Fodinicurvata sp. EGI_FJ10296: one gene and its partners. The protein of the gene in region 3 interacts with the protein of the main gene of each other region in a pairwise test. Links are inferred from orthologs where the notes say so. Each region holds a gene or a part of one and is shown on either strand. Other genes may lie near its edges.

Region 1 (3,276 bases), on a different replicon or contig from region 3:
AGTCGAGCGCGCTGAGGTCGACGCGGCGGCAGTCGCGCTCGATCGCCAGCCGGGCGACGGCGGCCAGCAGCGCCTGTCCGTAACCGCCTTTGCGGGCGTCGGGGTCGACGTACAGGTCCTCGACATAGAGACCGGCGCGGCCCTCCCAGGTCGAATAGTTGTGGAAGAACAGGCAGAACCCGACGGCGCCTCCCGCTTCCCCATCTGCGTCGGCCATCAGCACCTCGAAGCGCGGCGATGGGCCCCAGCCGTCGCGCATCAGGTCGTCGGCCGTCACCCTGACCTCGTCCTCGGCCTTTTCGAACCGCGCCAGATCGCGGATCATGCGCAGGATTTCCGGGATGTCGGCGGGCGTGGCCGGGCGGATGGTGGCGGTGCTATCGGGCATCGGGGATGGGTCCTCGGGACATGAATCGGCGGTCGATAGGCGAAGATTAAGGGTTCGATCAGGGGAAGGAAATGCTATATCGGGGCCATGACCGCACCCGATCCATGGCCTTCCGATCCCTTTGGCGACGACCCGCTCAACACCGAGCCGGGGGCGGGCGATGTCGGCGCTCCGGCCGGTGACGCGGACCCGTACCGCGCCCCATACGGCGCTGATGAACCGGGCGTTGGCGCCTCTGCGCCCGCTCCCGGATTGCCAGCTGACGGTCCGCCCGGCACCTATCCCTATCTCGACACGCTGAACCCGGAACAGCGGGCGGCGGTGACGGCGCTGGACGGCCCCGTGTTGGTGCTGGCTGGCGCGGGCACCGGCAAGACGCGCGTGCTGACGACCCGGCTTGGCCACCTGCTGATGACAAGGCGCGCCTGGCCCAGCCAGATCCTGGCGGTGACCTTTACCAACAAGGCCGCGCGCGAGATGAAGGAGCGCGTGGCCGCCATGATCGGCGGCGACGTCGAGGGCTGGTGGATGGGCACCTTTCACGCGCTGGCCGCGCGCATCCTGCGCCGGCATGCCGAAGCCGTCGGTCTGAAATCGAATTTCACCATCCTGGATACCGACGATCAGATTCGCCTTTTGAAACAGGTGATGGAGGCGGGCTCGGTCGACGGCAAGCGCTGGCCGGCCAAGCAGTTGCTGGGCGTGATCGAGCGCTGGAAAGACCGCGCCCTGACGCCGGATCGGCTGACGCCGGAAGATGGCGGCGATCTTGCCGGCGGCCGGATGATCCAGCTCTACCGCGATTATCAGGAGCGGCTGCGCAGCCTGAACGCCTGCGACTTCGGCGATCTGCTGCTGCACACGCTCACCCTGTTCGGCCACACCGCCGTCGATCCCGGCACCGGGCGCACGATCCATCCGATCCTTGAGGAATACCAGCGCCGGTTCCGCTATCTGCTGGTTGACGAGTATCAGGACACGAACGTCGCCCAGTATCTGTGGCTGCGGGCGCTGGCGCAGGGCCACCACAATATCTGCTGCGTCGGCGATGACGACCAGTCGATCTATGGCTGGCGCGGCGCGGAGGTCGGGAACATCCTGCGCTTCGAGCAGGACTTTCCCGGCGCGACGGTGATCCGGCTGGAGCGCAATTACCGTTCGACCGGCCGCATCCTGGGCGCGGCGTCCGGCCTGATCGCCAACAATCAGGGGCGGCTGGGCAAGACGCTGTTCTCCGAGGGCGCCAGCGGCGATCCGGTTCAGGTCCGGATCGTCTGGGATGCCGAGGAAGAAGCCCGCTGGATCGGCGACGAGATCGAGTCCCTTCAGACCCGTCAGGTGCCGCTCAGCGACGTCGCGATCCTGGTGCGGGCGTCGTTCCAGATGCGCGAGTTCGAGGAACGGTTGATCACGCTGGGTCTGCCGTACCGGGTGATCGGCGGCCCGCGCTTTTACGAGCGCATGGAGATCCGCGACGCGATGGCCTATCTGCGGGTCATCGCGCAGAGCGACGATGATCTGGCGTTCGAGCGCATCATCAACGTGCCCAAGCGCGGCATCGGCAAGACGACGGTGCAGACCCTGCACGCCGCCGCCCGGCGGCAGCAGGTGTCGCTTTACGAGGCTGCCGCCCGGCTGGTCGAAACCGACGAGTTGACCGCCCGGGCGCGCACGCCGATCAAGGCCCTGATCCGCGATTTCGATCGTTGGCGCGATCAGGCCGAGCGGATCGGCCATGCCGATCTGGCCCGGTTGGTGCTGGACGAAAGCGGCTATACCGGGTTCTGGCAGGCCGACAAATCGCCCGAAGCGCCGGGCCGGCTTGAGAACCTGAAAGAACTGGTCACGGCGATGGAGGAATTCGACAGCCTGCTCGGATTCCTGGAGCATGTCAGTCTGGTCATGGACACCACCGTCGATTCCGGCGGCGAAATGGTGTCGCTGATGACGCTGCATGGCGCCAAGGGGCTGGAATTCGCCCATGTCTTTCTGCCCGGATGGGAAGAAGGGCTGTTCCCGCACCAGCGTGCGATGGACGAACAAGGTGTCGCGGGGCTGGAGGAGGAACGCCGGCTGGCCTATGTCGGCCTGACGCGGGCCAAGACGCGGGCGGTGGTCATGGCAGCGCTGAACCGCCGCGTTCACGGGCAGTGGCAATCCTCGCTGCCGTCGCGGTTCATCGGCGAGTTGCCCGACGATTTCGTCGTCCGCGAGCAGACGACCGGCATGCAGGCGCCCGATCCCCACGGCGTTTCCGATACGGCCGTCGCCCGGCTCCGTGAGGCCGCACGCACCCATGCCGCTGGTGGCTCCGGCTATCGGCCGACGGTGATCGACGGCGTCGACTATTCGGTCGAGAAACGCCCGCAGTCGTCGGTCAGCTACAGAAAAGGCGACCGTGTTTTCCACCGCAAATTCGGCTATGGCACCGTCGTTGCCGCCGACGGTGAGAAACTCGGCATCGATTTCGATCATAGCGGTGAAAAGCGGGTGATGGACAGTTTCGTCGTCCCCGCATCGAAGGCGGACTGATTCATGCGTGCACCGATACAATCTTTTGCCATGGCGCTGGGCAGTGCCGCGCCGGTTGATACATGGCGTGTCGATCTGGCCGTTCCGATCGACGCGGCCGAAGCGGTGTCGGAACTGCTGGGCGATCTGGGTTCGGTGTCGATGTTCGGTGTCGATCAGGATGCCGACCTGCAGGTTTCGGTCGTTTGCCCCGAGGAGCCCGACCGCGGCGATATCGGCGTGCGGCTGGCCGTCATCGCCGACGCCTTCGACATGGCCGAACCGCCATTCACCGTCGAGCGGGTCGAGGGGCGCGACTGGATCGCGGAGACCAAGAACGCCTTTCCGCCGGTCGAGATCGGTCGGTTTTTCATCCA
Region 2 (3,087 bases), on a different replicon or contig from region 3:
AGCGCGACGAGGCGTTGCGCCTCGGTGACGTGAAGCGATTCGATGAGACGCCCGTCCACGACGGTAACGCCGCGGCCGTCGCGAATCGCTTCGGAATGCGCGGCAATGATCCGCCGGGCCCGGTCGACCGCCTCGGATGACGGCGCGAAGGCCGCGTTGGCCGCATCGATCTGTTTGGGATGGATCAGCGATTTGCCGTCAAAGCCCAGATCGGCGCCCTGCCGGCAAACGGCCTCCAGACCCGCCGCATCGGTGAGATCGGCATGGATGCCGTCAATCACGACTATCCCATAGGCTCGCGCAGCGATGAGGCAGGTGCCCAGAGCAACCACCATCGGCAAACGGTCGGCGGTGTCGTTTACGTGAAGGTCCTTGGCCAGATCCTGCGTGCCCATGATGAGACCGGCCAGGCGCCCACCGCCAACTGCAGCAACGGCGGCCAGTTCCCGGACATTGAGGACTCCCATCGGCGTTTCAACCATGCACCATATCGCCAGGCCGGGCGGCGCTCCCAAAGTGTCCAGCCGCCGGCCGGCGTCGGTGATGACGTCCGGTGACTCGACCTTGGGAAGGACGATTCCGTCAGCACCGGCCGTGGCCAGTGCGTCCAGATCGGCTGGTCCCCATGGGGTGTCCAGGGCGTTGATCCGCACCAGCACCTCACGCGGCGCCAGCCCGCCGGCCCGCAATCGCTCAACGACCGCATTGCGCGCCGCCGGCTTCGCATCGGGCGCCGTGGCATCTTCCAGATCGAAAACCACCGAATCGGCAGCAAGCGTTCCCGCCTTCGCCAGCGCGCGCTCGTTCTGGCCCGGCATGAACAGCATGGACCGCCGCGGCCTGGTCGTTGCGCTCATCGGTTCACCCCAACCCACTGGACGCCTCTTGCCGGCAAATCAGACCTCAAGCAGCAAGCGCTGCGGGTCTTCCAGATATTCCTTCACCCGGACCAGGAACGTCACCGCTTCCTTGCCGTCGACGATGCGGTGATCGTAGCTCAACGCCAGATACATCATCGGCCGGATCTCGACCTTGCCATTGATCGCCATAGGCCGGTCCTGGATCTTGTGCATGCCCAGAATGGCCGATTGCGGCGGGTTGAGGATCGGCGTGGACATCAGCGAGCCATAGACACCGCCGTTGGAGATCGTGAAAGTGCCGCCGGTCAGGTCGGCCATGCTCAGCTTTCCGTCCCGCGCCTTCTTGCCATAGCCGTTGATCGTCTGCTCGACCTCGGCGAAGGAAAGCCGATCGCAATCGCGGACTACCGGCACCACCAGCCCCTGCGGCGTGCCGACCGCGACACCGATGTCGTAATAGTTCTTGTAGACGATGTCCGTACCGTCGACCTCGGCGTTAACCGCCGGCAGTTCCTGGAGAACCTGTACACAGGCCTTGATGAAGAACGACATGAATCCAAGCCGTACGCCGTGCTTCTTCTCGAATCCGGCCTTGTACGCTTCGCGTACCTCCTTCATAGCGGTCATGTCGACCTCGTTGAAGGTGGTCAGCATGGCCGCGGTGTCCTGGGCTTCCTTCAGCCGCCGGGCGATCGTCTGGCGCAGCTTGGACATCCGGACCCGCTCCTCGCGGTCCTTTTTCGGGCGATCGGTCGTCGCCGGCCGCTCGAATGCCGGGATATCGATCGTCATCGTACCGCCGGAATCGCGTTTGGCCTCGGCCTTTCCGCCGGAGGGTTTGGCGGCCCCGCCTTTGCCGTCCAGATGATCCTGTACGTCCTGCTTCGTGATGCGGCCGTCCTTGCCCGTACCGGCAATCTTGCCGACATCCAGCTTGTTGTCGGCAATCATCTTGCGGGCCGCCGGCATCACCGCCGTATCGTCATCCGACCCTTGGGAAGCGTCCGCCGCCAACTGCGCGGTACTGCCGCCCTTTTCCGAACCGGACGTTTCAGCGGATTTGGTTTCGGCAGCCCGGGTGTCGGAAGAAGCCGCCTCTTTGCTGCTCGCGGCTGCGCCGCTGCCGGCACCGATCGATCCCAGCTTGGCGCCGACTTCGACGGTTTCGCCTTCGGACACGACAATGTCCTCCAGCACGCCGGCTTCGGAGGCGTTCACCTCCAGCGTTACCTTGTCCGTCTCCAGTTCGACGACGGCCTCGTCACGATCGACTTTATCGCCCGGCTTTTTCAGCCATTTGGCGATGGTTGCTTCCGTTACGGATTCGCCCAGGGCCGGAACGACGATATCTGTGCTCATGGTCGGATACCTGCTGTTTTCTACTTCCGCGCCAATGCGCCGACAAGGAGTGTGCGTGGGCATCGGGTACCGGCGGTTTCCACTTTTTCAGCGGTGACGACGGCAATCGATGCCCGGAACTCAGTCATTCCCGGCAAAACCCGGGTCCTGCCCTTTAGCTTCCGTCAATCGTCAGGGCCTGATCGATCAAAGCCGCCTGCTCGCGCTGGTGCCAGCGCACGACGCCTGTCGCGGGAGATGCGGCTTCCGGGCGGCCGGCATATTTCGGCCGCTTCGCCTTGTGACCGATCTTTTCCAGCATTGCCTCGATCCGTCGGTCGGCAAAATACCATGCGCCCATATTGGCCGGCTCTTCCTGGCACCAGACGACGTCGGCGTTCGGGTATTTCTCGACTTCCTCGGACAGCGCCTTTTCAGGGAACGGATAGAGCTGCTCCAGCCGCACCAGCGTAATGTCGTTCAGCTTGCGGGCGTCGCGTTCCTGAAGCAGGTCGTAATAGACTTTGCCTGTGCACAGAACGACCCGCTTGACCGATTTGTCCTGCTTGTCGCGTCCATTCTCGAAAAGCACCCGGTGGAACGTGCTGTTGCCGACGAATTCCTCGATGTCGGAGACAAAATATTTCTGGCGAAGCATCGACTTCGGCGTCATCACGATCAACGGCTTGCGGAAATCACGGTGAAGCTGGCGCCGAAGGGCGTGGAAATAATTGGCCGGAGTCGTCGGATAGATGACCTGCCAGTTGTCCTCTGCACTCTGGTTCAGGAACCGCTCCAGCCGGGCCGACGAGTGTTCGGGTCCCTGTCCTTCGTAACCGTGAGGCAGCAAGAGGACGAGCCCGGACATCCGCAGCCACTTCTGCTCACC
Region 3 (3,053 bases):
TTACGCCCGGCGCAACATCATTGCCAATCCGAATTGTTCGACGATTCAAATGGTCGTCGCGCTGAAGCCGCTTCATGACCTCGCCGGCATCAAGCGCGTGGTGGTTTCCACCTACCAGTCCGTTTCCGGTTCGGGGCGCGAGGCCATGGACGAGCTTTTCAATCAGACCCGGGGCGTCTTCGTCAACGACCCCGTGGAGAAGTCGAAGTTCACCAAGCAGATCGCCTTCAACGTCATCCCGCATATCGATGTCTTCATGGACGACGGCGCCACCAGGGAAGAATGGAAGATGGCCGCCGAGACCAAGAAGATCATGGGATCGTCGATCAAGGTGCACGCCACTTGCGTCCGCGTCCCGGTCTTTGTCGGCCATGGCGAAGCCGTGTCCATCGAATTCGAAAACGAGATCGACGTCGAGAGCGCCCGGCGCGCATTGCGGGCGGCACCCGGCGTGATCGTCGTGGATCATCGCGCGGACGAAGGCTATGTCACGCCCATCGAATGCGCGGGCGAAGACGCGGTGTATGTCAGCCGGATTCGTGAGGACCCGACGGTCGAAAACGGGCTGTCGATGTGGGTTGTCTCGGATAATCTGCGCAAGGGCGCGGCCCTGAACACGGTTCAGATCGCCGAGCGGCTCATTGCCGACCATCTCGGCTGAACGCCGCGGCTCAGTTCCAATCCTGCGCCCGAAGGAATGCACGGGCGCGTCCGTCTGAATAATCGAGGAAGAATTTGACCATGGCAGACAAGAGCTACGACGTCGTCGTCATCGGCAGCGGTCCCGGGGGCTATGTATGCGCCATTCGATGCGCGCAGCTCGGCCTCAAGACCGCCTGTATCGAAAAGGACGCCACGCTCGGCGGCACCTGCCTGAATGTCGGCTGCATCCCGTCGAAAGCTCTGCTCCAGGCGTCCGAGAAATACACCGAAGCCCGTGAACACCTGAAAGACTTCGGCGTATCCGTCGGCGAGGTTGGCCTCGACCTAAAGGCTATGATGAAGCACAAGGACAAGACGATCGACGGTAACGTCAAAGGCGTCGAATTCCTGTTCAAGAAGAACAAGATCGATCGGCTCAACGGTCATGGCCGGATTACGGGCAAGAATGCCGTCGAAGTCACCGGCGCTGACGGCAAGACGACGTCGGTCGAGGCGAAGTCGATCGTCGTCGCTACCGGTTCGGAATCCATTCCTCTGCCGAATGTACCTGTCGACGAAAAAAAGATCGTCTCGTCCACCGGTGCGCTTTCCCTGCCGGAAGTGCCGAAATCAATGGTCGTTGTCGGCGGCGGTTATATCGGCCTGGAGATGGCATCGGTCTGGTCGCGTCTGGGAGCCGAGGTCACGATCGTCGAGTTCCTCGATCGCATCGTCCCCGGCTGCGACGGCGAAGTGGGCAAGGCCATGCAGAAGATCCTCCAGCGTCAGGGTCTGAAGTTCAAGCTGTCGACAAAGGTGACCAGCGCCGAGGCGACGAAGAACGGGGTCAAGCTGACCGTCGAGCCGGCCAAGGGCGGTGACGCGGAAGTCATGGATGTCGACGTCGTCCTGGTCGCCATCGGGCGCCGACCCTTCACGCAGGATCTCGGTCTCGAAACCGCTGGCGTCGAGGTCGACGATCGAGGACGGATCAAGACCGACGGCGAATGGAAAACGACGGCCGACGGCGTCTATGCAATCGGCGACGTGATCGAAGGCAAGATGCTCGCCCACAAGGCAGAGGATGAAGGCGTCGCGGTGGCTGAGATTCTTGCCGGCCAGTCGGGTCATCTCGACCCCGACACGATCCCGGGTGTGGTTTACACCGCACCGGAGGTCGCGCAGGTCGGCAAGACCGAGGAAGAGCTGAAAGAGGCAGGCGTCGACTACAAGGTTGGCAAGTTCCCCTTCACGGCCAACGGCCGCGCCCGGGCGATGAATGCGACGGACGGCTTCGTCAAGGTGCTGGCCGACAAGACAACCGACAAGGTTCTGGGCGTCCATATCCTGGGCGCGGAAGCCGGAACCATGATCGCCGAATGCGTCCTGGCAATGGAGTTCGGCGCATCGGCCGAAGACATCGCCCGCACCTGCCACGCTCACCCAACGCTCAACGAAGCGGTCAAGGAAGCCGCACTCGCCGTGGATGGCCGAGCCCTCCATATGTAGGATGACCGGAGCCGGCCGAGGGGGTCACAGCCGCGACCTCAGCGCGGCCGGTTCAATGGCTCCAACGCCTCATCGAGCGTATGCGCAACAAGCGCGCGCTCGATGGCGGCGTCGAGAACGTCGGCAAATTCGCTGGACAGAAGTTTCCGGAGAATTATATCCGCCGACCCGAACCGTGCCTCCAGAACGCGGACGAGGCTGTTGGCCCGACCCCTGGCTTCTCCTTCTGCCAGTCCCTGGGACGCCCTTCTTCCTGCCACTGGCGGATGGCGATCGACATCACTTCATCCTCCTCACCCGGTCTGGCGGCGGCGACAAGATCCCGCCATTTTTCGCTGTCGATAGACGGCTGATTTATCAGAATATAATGGATCAGCTGTTTCAGCAATTGGCTGTCGCCGCCGGGCAGCTTCATGATTCGAACCAGAATTTCGGCCGGAACGTTCTCATCGCGTAAATGCTTGAATGCCAGAAAGACCGCCTCCACCTCGCGGTTGCCGGACAATGTTTCTTCGGGTCTCTGGTTCAGATGATGCACCATATACCGGAAGTCGCGGATTTGGTCCGTCAGCGCTTCGTCCGCATCAATGCAGTCCGCAATCGTCGTCGGAACCGTCCAGCGCTGCATTCCGTGATAGAAGACGATGGGAATGATCGGTGGCAGCCGGCGCAAATCACCACTTGGTTCAGCGCCGTATCGCCGCCAGATCCGCAACAGGTATGTACCAAGCTGGAGCGGCGTGGCGACATCCACCGCGCTCTTGTGTTCCAGCAGCGTATAGACGAAGCCGGCCCGCCCGTCCCGGGTCCGGATCCTGAACAGGCGATCGCTCTGGCTGCTCGCCAGAGCTTCGTCAGCGAAACTGCCGTCGACCGGTTCGGGTAAAGAGTCCTCCAGCATT

The links.
Region 1: the proteins of lpdA (region 3) and ABZ728_RS19130 interact in binary tests that used the Escherichia coli proteins (3 or more experiments, as listed by UniProt). The link is inferred for Fodinicurvata sp. EGI_FJ10296 from one-to-one orthologs.
Region 2: the proteins of lpdA (region 3) and odhB interact in binary tests that used the Escherichia coli proteins (3 or more experiments, as listed by UniProt). The link is inferred for Fodinicurvata sp. EGI_FJ10296 from one-to-one orthologs.

Annotation. Positions count from the first base shown.
Region 1 is NZ_JBFCVL010000009.1:112,230-115,505, forward strand. What follows is about bases 76-3,197. They hold ABZ728_RS19130 (UvrD-helicase domain-containing protein), read left to right. Parts: upstream 76-475; coding sequence 476-2,920; downstream 2,921-3,197. Other genes in these bases: ABZ728_RS19125 (GNAT family N-acetyltransferase), read right to left, coding at 76-388; ABZ728_RS19135 (50S ribosomal protein L11 methyltransferase), read left to right, coding at 2,924-3,197. In the rest of the region: more of ABZ728_RS19125, read right to left, coding at 1-75; more of ABZ728_RS19135, read left to right, coding at 3,198-3,276. UniProt on the Escherichia coli protein: A helicase with DNA-dependent ATPase activity. Unwinds DNA duplexes with 3'-5' polarity. Translocates on single-stranded DNA with 3'-5' polarity. Initiates unwinding more efficiently from a nicked substrate than double-stranded DNA.
Region 2 is NZ_JBFCVL010000001.1:709,698-712,784, reverse strand. The notes cover bases 59-2,991. They hold odhB (2-oxoglutarate dehydrogenase complex dihydrolipoyllysine-residue succinyltransferase), read right to left. Parts: upstream 2,220-2,991; coding sequence 897-2,219; downstream 59-896. Other genes in these bases: ABZ728_RS03200 (2-oxoglutarate dehydrogenase E1 component), read right to left, coding at 2,374-2,991; ABZ728_RS03210 (CoA ester lyase), read right to left, coding at 59-857. Outside these bases: more of ABZ728_RS03210, read right to left, coding at 1-58; more of ABZ728_RS03200, read right to left, coding at 2,992-3,087. UniProt on the Escherichia coli protein: E2 component of the 2-oxoglutarate dehydrogenase (OGDH) complex which catalyzes the second step in the conversion of 2-oxoglutarate to succinyl-CoA and CO(2).
Region 3 is NZ_JBFCVL010000006.1:230,682-233,734, reverse strand. The notes cover bases 48-2,946. They hold lpdA (dihydrolipoyl dehydrogenase), read left to right. Parts: upstream 48-741; coding sequence 742-2,151; downstream 2,152-2,946. Other genes in these bases: ABZ728_RS14775 (Rpn family recombination-promoting nuclease/putative transposase), read right to left, coding at 2,306-2,946; ABZ728_RS14785 (aspartate-semialdehyde dehydrogenase), read left to right, coding at 48-661. Outside these bases: more of ABZ728_RS14785, read left to right, coding at 1-47; more of ABZ728_RS14775, read right to left, coding at 2,947-3,053. UniProt on the Escherichia coli protein: Lipoamide dehydrogenase is a component of the glycine cleavage system as well as of the alpha-ketoacid dehydrogenase complexes.